Aliidongia dinghuensis: one gene and its partner. The protein of the gene in region 2 binds, or shares a complex with, the protein of the main gene of each other region. Links are inferred from orthologs where the notes say so. Each region holds a gene or a part of one and is shown on either strand. Other genes may lie near its edges. The genes, in order: IEY58_RS12750 and dapF.

Region 1 (3,016 bases), on a different replicon or contig from region 2:
CGACCTCGACGCCGGTGCGACCGGCGCCATGACCGGCGGCGGCTATCCGGACGGGATCGTGCCGATCGTGCGCGACTATCTCGCCGGCAACCGCGAAGCAGCGCAGCGCGCTTACGATCGCTGGCTGCCGCTCATCAACTACGAGAACCGGCAATGCGGCCTGCTCGCCGCCAAGGCGCTGATGCTGGAGGGCGGCATCATCGAAAGCGGCGCGCCGCGCGCGCCGTTGGCCCCGCTCCACCCGGCGACACGCGCCGGCCTCATCGAGGTGGCGCGCCGGCTGGACGCGCTGGTGCTGCGCTGGGCCCGATAAGACGTCACGCCCGTTAAGACGTCATGAGGGCGGCGTGCCTTTGACCGGGCGCGCCGCCACCTCGTGCTCGAGCTTGTAGGCGATCGCGGTCGCGAACGTGTCGAAGCCTGTCGCCGGCACCATGAAGGCGTCCGGCCCGCCGATGACATTGTCGCGGTAATAGTGGTCGAGCTCCGGCTCGACCGTCAGGATCGGCAGGCCGTTGATGGTGATGCCGGCTTTGACCGCGTCGTCGCGCGCGAGATAGGCGAGCCGGCCGCTGTTGTTGCTGCCGTCGCCCGAGACATCGAGGATGCGCCGGGCCGCCCGATAGGGCATGGCCTGGAACAGCGTCATCGCGAAATCGATGGCGCCGCTGATCGAGGTCGAGCCCTCGTCCAGCCGTTCGATCGCCCCGATCCGGTCCGCGAGATCACGCGCCGCCGCCTCGCTGTCGACACGCCTCCAGGCGAGCGCCACATGCTGCGAGCGGGCGCCCGCCCATTGGACATAGGCGACGGCAATCGCGTGCTCGGGCCCGCTCAAGAGCGCCGCCTGAACCGTGGGATTGCGGAACGCCGCGGCATAGCCCGCCTCCTGCAAGTGGAAGCGTCCCTCGTCGACGCTCGACGACACGTCGACCGCAAGCACCAGCGCCACGTCGACGGCGGGTGTCGGCAGCGCATCCTCGCCCCAGTCGCGGCCGGGCATCAGGCCGAGGGCGAGCGAAACCAGGATCAGGACGAGACCGCGCCGCATGGCCCCTCCTCCCACACCGGGGATGAGGGGCCAGTATGCCCGAGGATGCGTACCCGCGCAAAACGGGCAGTCCGGCGTCCTTGGGCGTGGCCCAGTGATCTAGAGTGAACGGCCGGCGGGCCGCCTTTCTGTTTTACGGCTGCCCTTCCCCCCCTCCGTCATGGGACCGGGCTTGACCCGGGGATGACAGAGGAAAGGGATGGCGACGGGAAGCTATCTCACAGCCCCAGCGCCCTCAGCTTCGGCTCGAAGTCCGCCAGCACGGCCTCGTAGACCGGGCGTTTGAACGGCACGATGAGCGCAGGCAGCTGGGCGCGCGCGACCCAGCGCCAGGCGCTGAATTCGGGGTGCCGGGTCGCGATGTCTATGTCGGCGTCGGTGCCGGTGAAACGGAGCGCAAACCAGCGCTGCGCCTGGCCCCGCCACTTGCCGCCCCAGACCTTGGCCCGGAGTTCCGGCGGCAGGTCATAGGCGACCCAGCCGTCGCTTTCGAGCAGGATCTCGGCCTTGGCGGTGCCGATCTCCTCCTCGAGCTCGCGCAGTGCCGCCGCGGCCGCGCTCTCGCCCTTGTCGATGCCGCCCTGCGGCATCTGCCAGGCGTCGAGGTCGGTGTCGGTCCGCCGGCCGACCCAGGCCTGGCCCCGGGCATTGAGCAGCATCAGGCCGACATTGCGGCGGTATTCCGGCCCGGGCTCCGGGACGAACGGTAGCGTCACCGACATCGTGCTATTCCTGCTTGGCGGCTGCAGCGGGCTTGGTACCGGCAGCGGCCGTGTCCTTGCCACTGTCCTTGCTCGCCGGCGTGTCCTTGTTCGCGGGTGCGGCACCCTCGCCTTCCTTGCCGGCGCCTGGGCCGGCCGCGGGCGGCTCGCCCTTCTGCTGTTCACCCTTCTGGGGCACCTGCTCCTTGGTCTTGCCGATCACGGCCGAAACTGGCGCCAGGACCAGCCCGCGATCCTCGAGGCCCTGGGCCCAGACGGCGACGCGCTCGAACGTGACCGGGAAGGGCGAGCCGATGCCGACGGCAGCGCCGTTGCGCCGCGCGATGTCCTCGAGCTCGGCAAGCCGCTTGTCGATGCCGGCGCGCGTCGCGTCGCGGTCGATCGTGCGGTTGGACGACGCGAACGGCAGCTTGAGCTCGCCCGCCAAGGCCGGCACCACCGTCTGCGGCGTCTCGCGATTGTCGACATAGAGCAGCCCGCGCCGCTTCATCGCGTCGAGGATCGGCATCATGTCGTCATGCGCCGCGGTGTAGCGCGAGCCCTCGAAGCCCACGAGCCCGACATAGCCGGTGCCCTGGCTCATCACCCAATTGAAGCGCTCCAGGTTCTTGGCCGGCTCGAGCGCGGTCAGGAGCGGGTTGGGGCCGGGATCGTTGCGCGGATAGTCGAGCGGCTCCATCGGCAGGGTCAGCAGCACCTCGTGCCCGGCCGCCCGCGACAGGTTGATCCATTCGCCAAGCTTGCGGGCATAGGGCTGGAAGGCGAGCGTGACGGCGGCCGGCAGGCGGTTGATCGCCGCGTCGGTCTGGGTCGCCGACATGCCGAGCGCCGTGATGATCATCGCCACGCGTGGCCGCTTGTCGGCCAGGTCGAACGGCCGGGCATAGACCTGCCACGGCAGCCGCCCGTCGCGCCCGACGACCGGCAGATAGCCCGTCGCGACACGCTCGATCAGATCGGCATCCGGAGCCGCCGCCAAGGCCTGCCCATGGCTGAAGCCTGGCGGCGGGGCCGGCGGCGTGTCCTGCGCAGACGGCGGCGGCAACAGGGACTGCGGCGCGTCGGCAGCCGGCACCGGTTTGTCTGATGCCGGGGTGTTGGATGCCGGGGTGTTCGATGCCGTTGCCGCGGGAGCCGGCGCAGCGGGCGATTCGGCGGCGGGCGTTTCGGCGGCGGGCGTAGCAACCGCCGGCGGTTCGGCCTTGACAGTCGCGGGCTGGGGTGCCGCGGCCGAGGGCTCGGG
Region 2 (3,232 bases):
AGCCCGGCTTCGATCTCCACGAGATGCGCCGCCTCACGCGCCACGAAATCGCTGATGGCCTGGGCCGCGACGTAGGAACGTGAGCGGTCGAGCTTGGCGGCGAGAGCGTCGAGCTTGGCGGTCACATCTTCCGGCAGTCGAACGGTAAAGGCGCTCATCGCTCGCCTTCTGCAATGTGGTTCATGTTGAACCAATATGAACCTCTGCCGCCCTTTGTCCAAGGGGCGGGGCGACTGAGGCCTAACTTTGCGGGACCGGGACGCCTATATTCCGCTGACCGGACTACGAAGGACCTATGATGGACGAGAAGACCAGGACCGAGCTCGAGGCGGCGGCGTTCCGCCGGCTGGTGCAGCACCTGCAGGAGCGCACCGACGTGCAGAACATCGACCTGATGAATCTGGCGGGTTTCTGCCGCAACTGCCTGTCGCGCTGGTACCGCGAGGCGGCCGAGAGCCGCGGCATCACGATCAGCGATCCGGCGGCGCGCGAGATCGTCTACGGCATGCCCTACGAGGAATGGAAGGCGAAGCACCAGAGCCAGGCGAAGCCGGAGCAGCAGGCGGCCTTCGATAAGCAACATAAGCATTGAAGCCAGTACAAGCATGGATCCATTTGACTATAGGATCTTGTACGTCGCGATGATTGCCGTTCTTGTGGCAATTGACTTGACAATCTTAGGTGTCGAGAGTTCTTTTCTGTTCCTGTCATTGATGGTTTTGATGATGGGGGTTGGATTTTTCCTCTTCTTCAAAATGGGGCAAGCGGTCAGGGGCGGAGTGTCGCCTCAGGATCTAAAAAAGGTTAAACAAGATCGTCTTGGGAGTTATTTGAAACTTGTGGTGGTTGTTTTGTTTGCTGGTACGATGATGCTTTTGGCTTGCAAGCGAGAAATCTCCTAGATCAAAGCCCGCTTTGTCGAGCGACACTGTCCTGTGTATTGAAGTAGGAGCCGCTCCGCGCCGGGCGCGGGTGGACAGCGGCTTGGGCGCGGCCCTATATGAGGGGCATGGAACCCGTACCCTTCGCCAAGATGCACGGATTGGGCAACGACTTCGTCGTGATCGACGGGCGCGTGCGGCCGATCCGTGTGTCCGAGGCGGCGGCGCAGGCGATCGGTGATCGCCATACCGGCGTCGGGTTCGACCAGCTGATCGTGCTCGAGCCGCCCCAGTCCGCGGATGCGGACGTCTTCATGCGCATCTTGAATTCCGACGGCAGCGAGGCCGGCGCCTGCGGCAACGCCACGCGCTGCGTCGTCTCCAAGGTGCTAGGCGAAAGCGGGCGCGAGCGGATCGTGATCGAGACTATCTCGGGCCTGCTGCCGGCCGAGCGCGCGGCCATGGGCGAGATCACGGTCGACATGGGCCCGGCCCGGCTCGACTGGCGCGACGTGCCCTTGGCTGAGCCGATGGACACGCTTGCCGTGCCGGTCGGCCTGCCCGAGCTGGGCGATGCCACGTGCTCGTCCATGGGCAATCCGCACGCGACCTTCTTCGTGCCCGATCTCGACGCCGTCGACATGGCGCGGCTCGGGCCGCAGCTCGAGCATCACCGGCTGTTCCCGGCGCGCGCCAATATCGGCTTCGCCCAAGTCGTGGCGCCGGGCCGTATCCGCCTGCAGGTCTGGGAGCGCGGCGCCGGCCTGACGCTCGCCTGTGGGTCGGGCGCCTGCGCCACCCTCGTCGCCGCCGCGCGGCGGGGCTTGACCGGCCGCAAGGCCGAGATCCTGGTCAAGCACGGGCGGCTCGTCATCGAGTGGCGCGAGGACGGCCATGTGCTGATGACCGGGCCGGTCGCGACCAGCTTCACCGGCACGCTCGACCCGGCGCTGTTCGCCGGGACCAACTGATCCGCCCATGTCTGACCGGTCCATGTCTGGCTTGCCCGGGGCCGGGCTGGAACTGCTGACCTTCGGCTGTCGGCTCAATATCTACGAGTCCGAGGTCATGCGGCGGCTGGCCGGCGAGGCGGGCCTCGCCGATGCGGTCATCGTCAACACCTGTGCCGTGACGGCCGAGGCGGAGCGCCAGTCGCGCCAGGCGATCCGCCGCGCCCACCGGCGCCGGCCGGAGGCGCCGATCATCGTCACCGGCTGCGCCGCCCAGCTGCATCCCGACCGCTTCGCCGCCATGCCCGAGGTCGCACGCGTGCTGGGCAACGGCGAGAAGCTGACGGCCGCCGCCTGGGACCCCGGTGCCGCGCCGCTGATGGTCGGCGATGCCCAGGCGCTGAGCGAGACGGCAAGCCATCTCCTTGACGGGTTCGACGGCCATGCCCGCGCCTTCCTGCAGGTGCAGCAGGGCTGCGACCACCGCTGCACCTTCTGCATCATTCCGCTGGCGCGCGGGCCGAACCGGTCCGTGCCGGTCGGCCAGATCGTGGCCCAGGCGCAGGCGCTGGTCGAAGCCGGCTATCGCGAGCTGGTGCTGACCGGCGTCGATCTCACCGCCTATGGCGCCGACCTGCCGGGCTGCCCGACGCTGGGCCAGATGGTCCGGCGCCTGCTGGCGCTGGTGCCGGCGCTGCCGCGGCTCCGGCTCTCCTCGCTCGATCCGGTCGAGATCGACGAGGATCTGTGGCGCCTCGTCGCCGAGGAGCCGCGGCTGATGCCGCATCTGCACCTGTCGGTCCAGGCCGGCGACGATCTCGTGCTGAAGCGGATGAAGCGCCGGCATGGCCGCGCTGACGTACTCAAGGTCGCCGACCGGGCGCGTGCGTCGCGGCCGGGTGTGGCGCTCGGCGCCGACCTGATCGCGGGCTTCCCGACGGAGAGCGAGGCGGCGTTCCAGCGCACGCTCGATCTGGTCGACGAGGCGGGCCTGACCCACCTCCACGTCTTTCCGTTCAGCGCCCGCGCCGAGACGCCGGCCGCGCGCATGCCGCCGGTGCCGGGCGACCAGGTCCGTGAGCGTGCGGCCCGGCTCCGCGCCAAGGGCGCCGAGGTTCAGGCGGGTTTTCTCGCGCGTGCCGTCGGCACGGTCGCGGAGGTCTTGATGGAGCGGGGCGGGATCGGCCATACCGCCCACTACGCGCCGCTCCGGCCCGACCGGCCGGTCGCGGTGGGCCACCTGTTCCGGGCACGGGTGACGGCGGTCGATGGAGATCAGTTGGTGGGAGAAGTCGAGTGAGCGAAGGCGGCAGCTGGCTGCAACGGTTGAAGCGCGGCCTTGGCCGGTCCTCGACGAAGCTCAGCGAGGGGATCGTCGGCATCTTCACCAAGCGGCGCCTC

The links.
Region 1: the proteins of dapF (region 2) and IEY58_RS12750 are in contact, whole or in part, in a solved structure (PDB 5YGU), measured with the Escherichia coli proteins. The link is inferred for Aliidongia dinghuensis from one-to-one orthologs.

The regions. Positions count from the first base shown.
Region 1 is NZ_BMJQ01000006.1:95,153-98,168, forward strand. The notes cover bases 22-2,724. They hold IEY58_RS12750 (RNA pyrophosphohydrolase), read right to left. Parts: upstream 1,774-2,724; coding sequence 1,270-1,773; downstream 22-1,269. Other genes in these bases: IEY58_RS12740 (dihydrodipicolinate synthase family protein), read left to right, coding at 22-313; IEY58_RS12745 (DUF1194 domain-containing protein), read right to left, coding at 335-1,051; IEY58_RS12755 (divergent polysaccharide deacetylase family protein), read right to left, coding at 1,778-2,724. In the rest of the region: more of IEY58_RS12740, read left to right, coding at 1-21; more of IEY58_RS12755, read right to left, coding at 2,725-3,016. UniProt on the Escherichia coli protein: Master regulator of 5'-end-dependent mRNA decay.
Region 2 is NZ_BMJQ01000007.1:209,396-212,627, forward strand. What follows is about bases 12-2,930. They hold dapF (diaminopimelate epimerase), read left to right. Parts: upstream 12-1,009; coding sequence 1,010-1,852; downstream 1,853-2,930. Other genes in these bases: IEY58_RS15015 (CopG family ribbon-helix-helix protein), read right to left, coding at 12-158; IEY58_RS15020 (DUF1244 domain-containing protein), read left to right, coding at 299-592; IEY58_RS15025 (hypothetical protein), read left to right, coding at 642-902; mtaB (tRNA (N(6)-L-threonylcarbamoyladenosine(37)-C(2))-methylthiotransferase MtaB), read left to right, coding at 1,875-2,930. Outside these bases: more of IEY58_RS15015, read right to left, coding at 1-11; more of mtaB, read left to right, coding at 2,931-3,131; signal recognition particle-docking protein FtsY, read left to right, coding at 3,128-3,232. UniProt on the Escherichia coli protein: Involved in the succinylase branch of the L-lysine biosynthesis and in the biosynthesis of the pentapeptide incorporated in the peptidoglycan moiety. Catalyzes the stereoinversion of LL-2,6-diaminopimelate (L,L-DAP) to meso-diaminopimelate (meso-DAP).